Regions from separate parts of the Kitasatospora sp. NE20-6 genome, predicted to be linked through region 1. Evidence: riboswitches for the same ligand, from Rfam matches in the RefSeq annotation. Region 1 holds a riboswitch; each other region holds the start of a gene.
What was found. Region 1 has a riboswitch for S-adenosylmethionine ahead of thrC (threonine synthase). Riboswitches for the same ligand answer to the same signal wherever they lie in the genome.
Positions count from the first base shown of each region.

Region 2: another riboswitch for S-adenosylmethionine. It lies ahead of SNE206_RS28120 (aminotransferase class V-fold PLP-dependent enzyme); the one in region 1 lies ahead of thrC (threonine synthase).
Region 3: another riboswitch for S-adenosylmethionine. It lies ahead of SNE206_RS30215 (ABC transporter substrate-binding protein); the one in region 1 lies ahead of thrC (threonine synthase).

Region 1 covers NZ_BPRL01000004.1:69,773-73,950, reverse strand. The annotation lists gene SNE206_RS04600 (cold-shock protein) at 7-213, opposite strand; gene SNE206_RS04595 (MoaD/ThiS family protein) at 873-1,151, opposite strand; gene thrC (threonine synthase) at 1,184-2,452, opposite strand; SAM riboswitch class I at 2,470-2,601, opposite strand; gene SNE206_RS04585 (glucosyl-3-phosphoglycerate synthase) at 2,740-3,744, shown strand; gene SNE206_RS04580 (trehalose-6-phosphate synthase) at 3,819-4,178, shown strand, end outside.
Region 2 covers NZ_BPRL01000048.1:27,291-31,468, reverse strand. The annotation lists gene SNE206_RS28130 (rhomboid family intramembrane serine protease) at 1-671, shown strand, start outside; gene SNE206_RS28125 (Lrp/AsnC ligand binding domain-containing protein) at 717-998, shown strand; gene SNE206_RS28120 (aminotransferase class V-fold PLP-dependent enzyme) at 1,000-2,361, opposite strand; SAM riboswitch class IV at 2,408-2,525, opposite strand; gene trpD (anthranilate phosphoribosyltransferase) at 2,609-3,685, opposite strand; gene SNE206_RS28110 (hypothetical protein) at 3,819-4,178, opposite strand, start outside.
Region 3 covers NZ_BPRL01000055.1:32,459-36,636, reverse strand. The annotation lists gene SNE206_RS30220 (ABC transporter permease) at 1-822, opposite strand, end outside; gene SNE206_RS30215 (ABC transporter substrate-binding protein) at 873-2,546, opposite strand; SAM riboswitch class IV at 2,846-2,953, opposite strand; gene SNE206_RS30210 (MarR family winged helix-turn-helix transcriptional regulator) at 3,429-3,896, opposite strand; gene SNE206_RS30205 (fumarylacetoacetate hydrolase family protein) at 3,995-4,178, opposite strand, start outside.

The DNA of each region.
Region 1 (4,178 bases):
GCAGTGTCAGGCCGCAGCAGCACGGACCATGTCCGCCTGCGGCCCCTTCTGACCCTGGGAGATCTCGAACTCGACCCGCTGGCCCTCCTCGAGGGTGCGGTAGCCGTCCATCTGGATCGCGCTGTAGTGGACGAAGACGTCCGCACCACCGTCGACCGCGATGAAGCCGTAGCCCTTCTCCGCGTTGAACCACTTGACGGTGCCCTGAGCCATTCCGAACTCCCCTTGTGCTGTGCTGGCCATTCACGGGTCCGCAGGATGCGTTCCCAGGTCCGGTGGGCCGGCCCGAGGGAACCCCCCCTTGGGCACAGCCTGTACGCCGCAGACCACCGCACGAGCCCCCGCGGAGGGGGCCGACAGGCGGGTGAATGCGTCGACCGCGGCTGAATGTATCCGGACAGGAGCCCTGTGCAACAGAGCCAACTTCTGGGAATTCCCGCACCATCCCGGGGGATATCACGGGATGAAAGCGCCATATCTTCGCAATTCGCGCGGGACATAACGGGCGCAGCACGACATAACGCTGCAGGAATTCTGACACTTGCCTGACAGATTCGCCCTGGCGCCCTTCGTGCGGCGTCTCAGCGGGCGGACGGGGCCTGCGGCCCGCCCGGGCGCCCGGCGCCCGCAGCCCGGCCGGCGCGGCCGCGCGGGGAATTCCGGGTATTACGGCAGTTCAGGGGCGACGTCGCGGAGGGAGGCGCTGCCACGTTCGGCACTCTACTCCTCCCATGACCCGTCGAATTCCACCGGGCACGGCAGGAGCCGCCGCCGGTAACGGAAAAAGGCATTCCGTTCCCGGCGGCGGCTCCGGTGGTGCGTACGCGTCGCGGACGGCCCGGTGCGACCGGGGCCGTCCGCGTGGCGGGGCCTCAGCAGCCGCCGGCCACCGCGGGGATGATCGAGATGCTGGCGCCGTCCTTGATCTCCGTCTCCAGGCCCTCGGCGAAGCGCACGTCGTCGTCGTTCACGTAGACGTTGACGAAGCGGCGCAGCTTGCCGGCGTCGTCCAGGATGCGCGCGGCGATGCCGGCGTGGTTCTGCTCCAGGTCCGCGATGACGGCGGCCAGGGTGGTGCCCTCGGCGGTGACCTCGGCGGAGCCGCCGGTGTAGGTGCGCAGGATGGTCGGGATGCGGACGGTGGCGCTCATACGGTGCTCCTTGCGGACGTGGTGAGGGGGGCTCAGACGAGGCCGGCGGCGCGGAAGGACTCCAGCGTCGGGCGGATGGTGGCGGTGAGGCCGGAGTCGGCGACCGCGTCGAGGGTCTTCAGGCCGTCGCCGGTGTTGATGGCGACGGTCTCCTTCGACGGGTCGAGCTGCCCGGTCTCGACCAGCTTCTTGAGCACGCCGATCGTCACGCCGCCGGCGGTCTCGGCGAAGATGCCCTCGGTGCGTGCCAGGAGCTTGATGGCGGCCACCACCTCGGTGTCGGTGACGTCCTCGACGGTGCCGCCGGTGCGGCGGGCGATGTCGAGGACGTACGGGCCGTCGGCCGGGTTGCCGATCGCCAGCGACTTGGCGATGGTGTTCGGCTTGACCGGGCGGATCACGTCGTGGCCGGCCTTGAAGGCGGCGGAGACCGGGGAGCAGCCCTCGGCCTGGGCGCCGAAGATCTTGTAGGGACGGTCCTCGACCAGGCCGAGCTTGATCAGCTCCTGCAGGCCCTTGTCGATCTTGGTGAGCTGGGAGCCCGAGGCGATCGGGACGACCAGCTGCTCCGGGAGGCGCCAGCCGAGCTGCTCGCAGATCTCGAAGGCGAGCGTCTTGGAGCCCTCGCCGTAGTACGGGCGGAGGTTGACGTTCACGAAGCCCCAGCCCTCGCCGATCGGGTCGCCGATCAGCTCGGAGCAGAAGCGGTTCACGTCGTCGTAGTTGCCGTCGATGCCGACCAGGGCGCCGCCGTACACGCCGGCCATGACGATCTTGCCCTGCTCCAGGTCGTGCGGGATGAACACGCAGGACTTGAAGCCCGCCCGGGCGGCGGCCGCGCCGACCGCGCCGGCGAGGTTGCCGGTGGACGAGCAGGAGAGCGTGGTGAAGTCGAAGGCGCGGGCGGCCTCGATCGCGCAGGCGACGACGCGGTCCTTGAAGGAGTGCGTCGGGTTGCCGGAGTCGTCCTTGACGTGCAGCTGGGCGGTGAAGCCGAGCTCACGGCCGAGGTTGTCGGCCTTCACGAGGGGGGTCCAGCCGGGGTTCAGGTTGGGCTTGCCGGCGACGTCGGCGGGCACGGGGAGCAGCGGGGCGTAGCGCCAGATGCTGGCCGGGCCGGCCTCGATGGCCTTGCGGAGCTCCTCGGCGTCGTAGCCGTCGTAGTCGTACGCGATCTCCAGCGGACCGAAGCACTCCAGGCACGCGAAGCTCGGTCCGAGCGGGAAGCGGGTGCCGCACTCGCGACAGGACAGCGCGGCGGCGGGGCCGAGGTCAACGGTGGCAGGGGTAGCGGTAGCCATGGTGGCGGAGGCCTCTCTCCTCATCTTCCCCGTGACGCGGGCGCGCCACAGGACGGAATTGGCACCTGTCCCGCGGGGGCCTGTGACCGCCCTGCGAGAAGGTTGCCGGGACGTCGACGGGCCGTTCCCTCAGTCCCTCTGGATGAGCTCTGTGAAGTTGTCGGTCCTGCGCTGCGGCGACCCCGGCGTGCGAAGGCGCGACCGCAGTACGAAGACTGTAACCGAAGGCCTGCGGGCCGAGACCCCGCGTCCGATACGCGAGACGAGAAGTTACGAGGAGCGAGACCGTGACCGAGCTGCCCCGTCCCGACGTCCTCCCGGAGGTGGCGACCTGGCTGCGCCGCCGCTCCTGGGCGGCGGCCGATCGCCCGGTGGAGCTGCTGCTCGCCGCCAAACGGGCGGCGGGACGGGACGGGACGGTCAGCGTGGTCCTGCCCGCGCTGGACGAGGAACCGACCGTCGGCGAGATCGTGACCGCGATCCGCGAGGAGCTGATGGAGCGCCACCGGCTGGTCGACGAACTGGTGGTGGTCGACTCCGGCTCGGTCGACCGCACCGCGGAGACCGCCCGGGCCGCCGGCGCGCGGGTGGTGCACCGCGACGACATCCTGCCGGGGCTGCCCGCCGTCCACGGCAAGGGCGAGGTGCTCTGGCGGTCGCTGCTGGCGACGTCCGGCGCGATCGTCTGCTTCATCGACGCCGACCTGCGCGAGTTCGACCCGGCCTTCGTCTCGGGGATCGTCGGCCCGCTCCTCACCGATCCCGGCATCGAGCTGGTGAAGGCGATGTACGACCGGCCGCTGGAGACCGACGGCGCGGTCGTGCCGGCCGGCGGCGGCCGGGTCACCGAGCTGGTCGCCCGGCCGCTGCTGAACATGCACTGGCCGCAGCTGGCGGGCTTCGTGCAGCCGCTCGGCGGCGAGTACGCGGCGCGCCGCTCGCTGCTGGAGCGGCTGCCGTTCCCCACCGGGTACGGGGTGGAGCTGGGCCTGCTGGTCGACGCCCTGGGGACGGCCGGGCTGGACGCGCTGGCGCAGGTCGACGTCGGGGTGCGGCACCACCGCCACCAGGACGGACAGGCCCTCGGACGGATGGCCGCCACGATCTACCGCACCGCCCTGGACCGGCTCGACCGCGCGGACCGGCTGAAGGCGGCCGAGGACCTCGTGCACCCGCTGCTCACGCAGTTCACCCGTGACCCGGGCACCAGCGGCTTCACCGCGCACACCCACCCGGTGACGGCGCTGGAGCGGCCGCCGATGCGGACGGTCGCCGAGTACCGGGAGCGCTGAGCGGCCGGCGCGGCGACCCGGCCGGAACGCCGCCGAATGGTTTGCCGCCCCGGTCCGGCGGCAAGCTAGGGGATATGGCCGATCTCGCGTTCGAACCTCCGCAGCAGTCCGGCGCCGCCCCCGTCCTGGTGGCCTCGAACCGGGGCCCGGTGTCCTTCACCAGCGAGGACGACGGCACCCTGACCCTCCGCAGAGGCGGCGGCGGGCTGGTCTCGGGGCTGTCCGCGATCGACGACCCGTCCGCGGTGTGGGTGTGCGCCGCGCTCGGCGACGCCGACCGCACGGCCGCCCGGCAGGCACCGGACGGCCGGCTGGACCGCGCCGGGCACGACGTCGGCGGCCAGGCCGTCCGGATGCTGGACATCGAGCCCGGCACCTTCGCACGGGCCTACAACGGCATCGCCAACTCCACCCTCTGGTTCGTCCACCACCTG
Region 2 (4,178 bases), on a different contig from region 1:
GCCCGAGCTTCGGCCTCAACCCGGTGTACGGCACCGGCGACGCCCGGGTGTGCGCGGAGCAGCGCTTCGCACAGCGCTGGGGTGCGGTGCCGGCGGAACTCCTCGGCCACGCACCGCTGGACGCCGGACAGCTCGCCGCGCTGCCACCGGTCGTGAAGGGCTGCACGCCGACCCCGGACCCGGGCAAGATCCCGGTGCTGTCCGTGCTCACCTCGCTCTTCGTGCACGCGGGCTGGCTGCACCTGGTCGGCAACGTGCTGTTCCTGTACGTCTTCGGCCCCGGTGTGGAGCAGCGGCTCGGCCGGGCCCGCTTCCTCCTCTTCTACCTGGGCATCGGCTACCTGGCGACGTACGGCTACGCGCTGGCCGAGGCCGGCTCGGACGAGTCGGTGCGGGCGCTGGTCGGCGCGTCGGGGGCGATCTCGGGCGTGCTCGGCGGCTACCTGCGGCTGTACCCGCGGGCGCGGGTGACGACGCTGGTACCGGTGCTGCTGTTCCTGCCGCTGCGGTTCCCCGCGTGGCTGGTGCTGGGGCTGTGGTTCGCGCTGCAGTGGTGGCCGGTCGGGTCCGCGGTGCCGGGCGTGGCGTACCTGGTGCACGTGATCGGGTTCAGCGCGGGCTGGCTGGCGGTGCGGGCGGCGGGTCTGCGGCAGGGCAGACGCGCGAGCTGACGGCGGATACGCTGGGCCTCACCCCAGCACACAGGAGCGCGCACCGTGATCACCGCGATCGTCCTCATCAGGACCAGCGTCGACCGGATCCCCGAGATCGCCGAGGCGATCGCCGCGATCGAGGGCGTCAGCGAGGTCTACTCGGTGACCGGCGGCTACGACCTCGTGGCGATGGTGCGGGTGCGGCGCCACGAGGACCTCGCCGCGGTGATCCCCGGCCGGCTCAACAAGGTGCCGGGCGTGGAGCACACCGAGACGCAGATCGCCTTCCGCACCTACTCGCAGCACGATCTGGAGGCGGCGTTCGCGCTGGGCCTGGACGAGTAGGTCAGGCCGCGGTGTCGACGACGCACCGGCCGCCCTCGTTGCGGTAGGTCCAGCGGGCGCCGTCGGTGACGAGCGCGCGGACGGCGGCGAGGAAGCGGTCGATGTGCTCGTCGGGCGTGCCGGCGCCGAAGCTCACCCGGATCGCGTTGAGGCTGCGCTCGCCGGGCAGCGAGGGCTCGGGCGCACCGCACGCGGACGGCGCCGTGTCCTCCCCGCCGAGCAGGGTGCGCACCAGCGGGTGCGCGCAGAACAGGCCGTCGCGCACGCCGATGCCGTACTCGGCGGAGAGCGCCGCCGAGAAGTGCGAGCTGTTCCAGCCGCGGACCACGAAGGACAGCACCCCGACGCGGGCCGAGCCCTCGCCGAAGAGGTTGAGCACCTTCACCTCCGGGATCCCGGCGAGTCCGGCGGTGAGCCGCTCGACGAGCGCCTGCTCCCGGGCCTCCAGCGCGTCGAAGCCGGCCGCGGTCAGCGCGCGGCAGGCCGAGGCGATGGCGTAGGCGCCGATGACGTTGGGCGAGCCGGCCTCGTGCCGGGCCGGGCCCCGGTGCCACTCGACGGCGACGGAGCCGTCCTCCTCGCGGGCCACGGTCCGGCTGGCGCCGCCGCCGGCGAGGTACGGCTCCGCGGCGTCCAGCCAGTCGCTGCGCCCGGCGAGCACGCCCGATCCGAACGGCGCGTACAGCTTGTGGCCGGAGAAGGCGACCCAGTCGACGCCGAGGTCGCGCACGGACAGCCGGTGGTGCGGGGCGAGCTGGGCGGCGTCCAGGACGACGCGCGCGCCGTGCCGGTGGGCGGTCTCGGTGAGCTCGGCGATCGGCCACAGCTCGCCGGTGACGTTGGAGGCGCCGGTGACGCAGAGCAGGCGCGGTCCGGCGGGGTCGCCCGCGGCGAGCGCGGCGTCGAGGGCGGCGACGGCCTCGGCGCGGGAGCGCGGGGCCCGCAGGTACTCGACCGTCAGGCCGGCGTGGCGCCAGGGCAGCAGCGAGGCGTGGTGCTCGGTCTCGAAGGCGTAGACGCGGGTGCCGGCGGGCAGCGCCCCGGCGAGCAGGTTGAGCGAGTCGGTGGTGGCGCGGGTGAAGACGACCTGGTCGCCGTCGCGCAGGTCGAGGAAGTCGGCGACGGTGCGGCGGCTCTGCTCGAAGAGGTCGGTGGAGAGCTGCGAGAGGTAGCCGGCGCCGCGGTGCACGCTGCCGTAGTAGGGGGCGTACGCGGCGATGTCGTCCCAGACCTGCTGGAGGGCGGGGGCGCTGGCGGCGTAGTCGAGGGCGGCGTAGGTGACCTTCTCGCCGGAGGCGAGCGGCACCTGGACGTCGTGGCCGAGGACGGCGAGCGGGGCGCAGAGTTCGGTGGAAAGCGACATGGCGGTGCTCCTCACGAGGTGGGGACCCCGGGGATGCATCGCCGGTGGTCCGCGCTTGCCGCGCGGACGACTTGCCGCACGGCCCGGTCCTCACCCAGGGCACCCCGCCACGGACGGAGGGTTGCCGGACAGCAAGCTGGGGCTTGTTGCTGCCACTCATGACCTGTGGAGGACTCTAGGCGAGAGCTGAGGAGCGGTCAAGGCCGGGCAGGTGCGGGGGCGGCCGCCCCCGCACCTGCCGGCTCCGTCAGCGGCGCGCGGTGGCGTCGGCCCAGCGCTTGAGCGTGGCCTCGGCGGCTCCGGAGTCGATCGCCGCGGCGGCCCGCTCGATGCCGGCCGCGAGCTGCCCGGTGAGCGGCGCGTCGGTGAGGTCGAGCGCGACGAGGGCGGCGGCCGTGTTGAGCAGGACGGCGTCCCGGACGGGCCCGCGCTCGCCGGCGAAGAGGCGCCGGGCGACGGCGGCGTTGTACTCGGCGTCCGCGCCGCGCAGCGCCTCGATGCCGACCAGCTCGATGCCGACGTCCCGCGGGTCGAAGGCGGTCTCCGTGACGGCACCGTCCTTGACGATCCACACGTGCGAGGTGGTGGAGACGGTGAGCTCGTCGAGGCCGTCGTCGCCGCGGAAGACGAGGGCGCGGGCGCCGCGCCGGGCGAGCACGCCGGCGATCAGCCCGGCGAGCCGGGTGTCGAAGCAGCCGATGGCGTGGGCGGTGACCTTGGCCGGGTTGGTGAGCGGGCCGAGGATGTTGAAGGCCGTGGGCACGCCGAGGTCGCGGCGGGCCGGGGCGGCGTGCCGCATCGCGGGGTGGAACTTCGCGGCGAAGCAGAAGGTGAGGCCGACCTCCTCGGCGACCGCGGCGACCTGCCGGGCGTCGAGGTCGAGGCTGATGCCCAGCTTCTCCAGCACGTCGGAGGAGCCGCTCGCGGAGGAGGCGGCCCGGTTGCCGTGCTTGACGACCTTGGCCCCGGCCGCGGCGGCGACGATCGCGGACATCGTGGAGATGTTGACCGTCTTCGCCCGGTCGCCGCCGGTGCCGACGATGTCGACCGCCGGGCCGGGGATGTCGAGCGGTTCGGCGTGCGCGTACATGGCGTCGACGAGGCCGCCGATCTCCTCGACCGTCTCGCCCTTGGCCCGCAGCGCGACCATGAAGCCGGCGACCTGGACGGGCACGGCCTCGCCGGCCATGATCCGGTCCATCGCCCAGGCGGTGTCGGCCCGGGTGAGGTCCTGGCCGGCGAGCAGCGAGGTCAGCAGATCCGGCCAGGTGCGGACCACCTGCACGGGGTCCTTGCCGCCGTTCGCAGGGTTCACGTTCACCATGGCCGACTCCAGCTCTCATCCGGTGGTACCGAAACAGGGATGGAGCCAGCCTAGCGAGCACGGGCGGGCGGCCGGGCCGATCCGGCCGCCCCTTCTCTCCTGGTGAGACGGCCCTCCGGCCGGCCGGGAGCGGTCAGTGGTGGGCGGGGGTCCGCCGGGCGATCCGGGCGCGCAGGAGGGTGGCTGCGGCCTCGGCGAGGGCCATCGGGTCGACCGGCTGGGCGATGGCGGCGTCGGCCCGGCTCCAGGCGGCGAGCCAGGCGTCCTGCGGGCGGCCGATGAGGACGAGCACCGGCGGGCAGCCGTAGATCTCGTCCTTCAGCTGGCGGGTGAGGCCGAGCCCGCCGGCGGGGACGGCCTCGCCGTCGAGCACGCAGAGGTCGATGCCGCCCTTCTCCAGGGCGCGGAGCACGGCGGGGGTGGTCGCGCACTCCAGGTACCCGACCTCCGGCAGGTCGGCGGCGGGCCGGCGGCCGAGCGCCAGGGTGACCTG
Region 3 (4,178 bases), on a different contig from region 1:
CAGCCGCAGGCCGCCGACGCCGCGGGAGCGCGCGGCCTCGACGTACTCGGCGTCCAGGGTGACGATCAGGTTGGTGCGCACCAGCCGCAGCAGCACGCCGGCCAGCAGCAGGCCGAGGGCCAGTCCGGGCAGCACGCCGTGGCGCAGCACGTCGGCCACGGCGGAGCCGTCGCCGCTGCGCAGTGCGTCGACCAGGTAGAGGCCGGTGGTGCTGGACTGGTTCTGGAGCTCCAGTTCCACCTGGATCGAGGCGCGGCCGGAGACCGGCAGCCAGCCGAGCCGGACGGCGAAGACCAGTTTGAGCAGCAGCCCGACGAAGAAGACCGGGGTGGCGTAGCCGAGGATCGCGGCCAGCCGCAGCGCGGCGTCCGGGGCGCGGTCGCGGAAGCGGGCCGCGGCCATGCCCGCGGGGGCGCCCACGGCGATGGCCACCAGCAGGGCGTAGCAGGCGAGTTCGAGGGTGGCTGCGCCGTAGGTGAGCAGGACCGTGGATACGGCCTGGTTGTCGGTGGCGGTGCGGCCGAAGTCGCCGGTGGCGGTCTGCCGCAGGTAGTCCAGGTACTGGGTGAACAGCGGGCGGTCGTAGCCGGCGGCGTGCAGTTTCTCCTGCAGTTGGGCCGGGGTGAGCCGGTCGCCGAAGGCGGTGGTGATCGGGTCGCCGGTGGTCCGCATCAGGAAGAAGACCGCGGTGAGCAGCAGGAAGACGGTCGGGAGGATGAGCAGGAAGCGGACGGCCAGGTAGCGGGCCAGCGGCGAGCGGAGCGCGGTCAGCAGGGGCCGACCGCGCTCCGGGCGTCCGCTCAGGGACCGAGCGAGCGTCATGTCGGATTCTCTCGGGGTTCAGCGTCTCTCGGGGGCGGGGTGCTTCGGCTTCAGCCCTTGCCCACCTCGGCCCAGCGGAACCGGTAGGCGCTGTTCAGCTGGGCGGGCACGCCCTGCACGCCGGAGCGGGTGACGATCGCGGTGGAGCCCTGGAGCAGCGGGAGCAGCGGCACCTGCGCGGCGACGGCGTCCTGCACCTGCTTGATCTGCCGGGTGCGGGCGGCCGGGTCGGTCTCCGTCTCCTCCTGCTTGATCAGCGCCTGCACGGCCGGGTCGTCGTAGCCGTTGTTGACCCAGCTGTCCCGGGAGAAGAAGGAGCCGAGGTAGTTGTCGGCGTCGAGGTAGTCGGCGTACCAGCCGAGCTGGTAGAGCGGGTAGAGGTCGGCGACCCGGTCCTTGCCGTACTGGGCCCACGCGGTGGACTGGAGGTTGACCTTGAACAGGCCGGTGGCTTCCAGCTGGGTCTTGATCAGGGCGTACTCGTCGGTCGAGGAGGAGCCGTAGTGGTCGGTGTTGTACTGGAGGTTGAGGGTGACCGGGGTGGTCACGCCGGCCGCGCCGAGCACGGCGGCGGCCGCGTCCTTGGAGGGGCCGCCGTTCTTGTCGCCGTAGAGCCCCTTGAAGGACGGGGTGGCCCCGGTGATGCCGTCCGGCACCGAGGTGTAGAGCGGCGCGAAGGTGTTCTTGTAGACCTGGGAGGCGAGTTGGGACCGGTCGATGGAGTCGGCGACGGCCTGCCGGACGGCGAGCGCCTTGGCGGGGTCGGCCTGGTCGGTCTTGCTGCCGTAAGGCTGGGTCTTGAGGTCGAAGACGATGTAGCGGATGCCGTTGCCGGAGCCGGTGTGGACGGTGATGCCCTTCCTGGTGGCCAGGTCCTCCAGGTCGGCGGTGGCCAGGGTGCGGTAGACGACGTCGATGCCGCCCTGCTGGATGTCCAGTTTCAGGTTGTTCGGGTCGGTGTAGTACTTGAGCCGCACCTGCGCGGTCCTCGGCTTGCCCAGCTGGCCCTGGTAGGCGTCGTTGGCCCGGAAGGAGACGAGCGAGTTCTTCGCGTAGCTGGTGATGCCGTACGGGCCGTCCCAGGGCTTGGCTCTGACGATGGCGTCGTCGTCGAGGACCTTGTCGGCGGGGAAGACCTCCTCGTCCACGATGTAGCCGGCACCGGTGGAGAGCACCTGCGGGAAGATGCTGTCGTTGGCCGACTTGAGGGTGAACACGACCGTGGCCGGGTCCGGGGCGGCGACCGAGGCGAGGTTGTAGAGCAGCGGGGAGGGGCCGTTCTTGTCGGCGATCCCCAGCTGCCGGTCGAAGCTGAACTTGACGTCGGACGAGGTCAGTTCGTGGCCGTTGGCGAACTTCAGGCCGGGCTTCAGGGCGACCGTGTACTGGGTGGGTGCGGTCAGCTTGACGGAGGCGGCCAGGTTCGCCGAGACGTCGGAGGTGCCGTTCCTGGCGCTGAGCAGAGTGGTGTAGACCTCGTCCTGGATGGTGCCGGAGCCGGCGTCCCAGGAGCCGGCCGGATCGAGGCTGACGATCTGGTCGGTGGTGCCGATGGTCAGGGCGGAGGCGGCGGTGTCGGCGGAGGCGGTCCCGCCGGACCTGGTGCTGGTGCAGGCGCCGGCGGTGACCAGGACGGCGGCGGTCAGCGCGAGCGTGGCAAGGCTGCGGCGGCGCGTTGACGCGGGCGTGGTCGGAATGCCTTCTTCGGCAGGTGAGTCGTGCATGGCTGGTCTCCGGGTTCGCAGGTGCGGCGGCATGCGCGGACGGCGCGTCGGCGGTGCGCGTGCGCATGCGATGCGCACGCGGACCCGGACGCGGGGTGGCGCGATGCCTGAGGGGCGACAGGACGTGCAGAAGTCCGCGGCGCGGGCTGTCGGGGACAGCGGCGGGGACGGACGGTGCTGTCGTGCTCAGCTACACAGGGAGCTGGAGACCATGAGCAGGTCGATGTGGCGGCGGCTGTACAGAGCCGTGGGCACCCTCGTCCTCCCGGTCGGGGTCGGTCCGGCACGGGTGCCGGTGTCGTGCGCGCTTGCGGGAGGTCTCCCGCCGAGCCTTCACCTGGAGCACCCCACCGCGACGGAGGGTTGCTGTCCGGCCAGCCAGGGCTTGCACACCGGAACTCGTGGCGTGGCACGAAGTTAGATCAACAATTCGGGCCGGGTCAAGGGGGAGTGGGCGGAAGCCGGAACGGACGGGCCGGCGTGCGGCCCGCGGATGCCCGGAAGTTCGGACACCAGGTCGTGAATCCGCTCGATCCCGGCGTGCCGGGCGCAGACCGGTACCGCCGGGGAGACGTGGTGCGGAAGACTGTCGAACTTCCTCCCGAAGGACACCGAACTCCTGGGAGAACTCGCCAAGATCCGTCCGGGATGACCGAACTCGCCCGTTTCGCGCGAGAGTTCGCGCACCTGCTCTGACGCCGGCCGAGGGCGACGACGCCGAGCTCACCCTCCCGTTCTCCGGCGATCGCCACACGGCGTTACCACCGATTACGGGGCGGAGCCGCTGGCCGGACACACCCGCGGGTAGCGGCAGCGCACATCGCAGTCCGGCGTCGCTCCCCGCGTGGTTGCCGGCGCTGCGCCGGGACCGGAGGAGGCCGGTCACCGGGCCGGGCGGGCGTCCTCGTTCGGAAGGGTGTCGTCCATGCAGGCGATTTTCCGCAGGATGTCCACTGCCGTGGCGCGTTCGGGTTCCGGCAGGGCCTCCAGGAGCCGTTCGTTGATGCGTTCGGCGGGTGGGATGAGGGTTTCCAGAAGACGGCTGCCGCTCGGGGTCAGGTTCAGCAGGGTGCGGCGGCGGTCGGACTCGTCCCGGACCTGGGTGACGTGGCCCTGGTCGGTGAGCCTCCGGACGATGTGGTTGACCGTCGAGCGGTCCAGGGAGATGGCTGCGGCGACGGTGCGCTGGTCGATGCCGGGCTGCCGGGCGAGGGCGTTCAGGACCGCGAACTGCTGGGAGGTGATCTCCCGTGACACGTGGGTGGCCCACAGTGCGGTGTGGACCTGCTCGGCACGGCGGATGAGGTGCCCGACGTAGTGGTCCAGTTCCAGTGAGCGTGCCCGTGCCATGGTCTCGTCTTCCTCCACCGAGGGGTGCCGCGCGAGCGCGGCCGTTCCGTCCGCGAGTCTACGTTTCGGCGGCACTGCCCTGGTGTCCGGAGGTGCCGTCAGTCCTGCGCGGCGCGCTTCGAGGCCCGTCCCGGGCGTTCGGCGTAGGGCGTGCCGCGGGAGCCGTCCACGCCGACCTCCAGCCGTCCGATGCGCTCGATCTCGACCACGACACGGTCGCCGTGGCCGAGGGGCCCGACGCCGGCGGGGGTGCCGGTGGCGATGACGTCGCCGGGGTGCAGG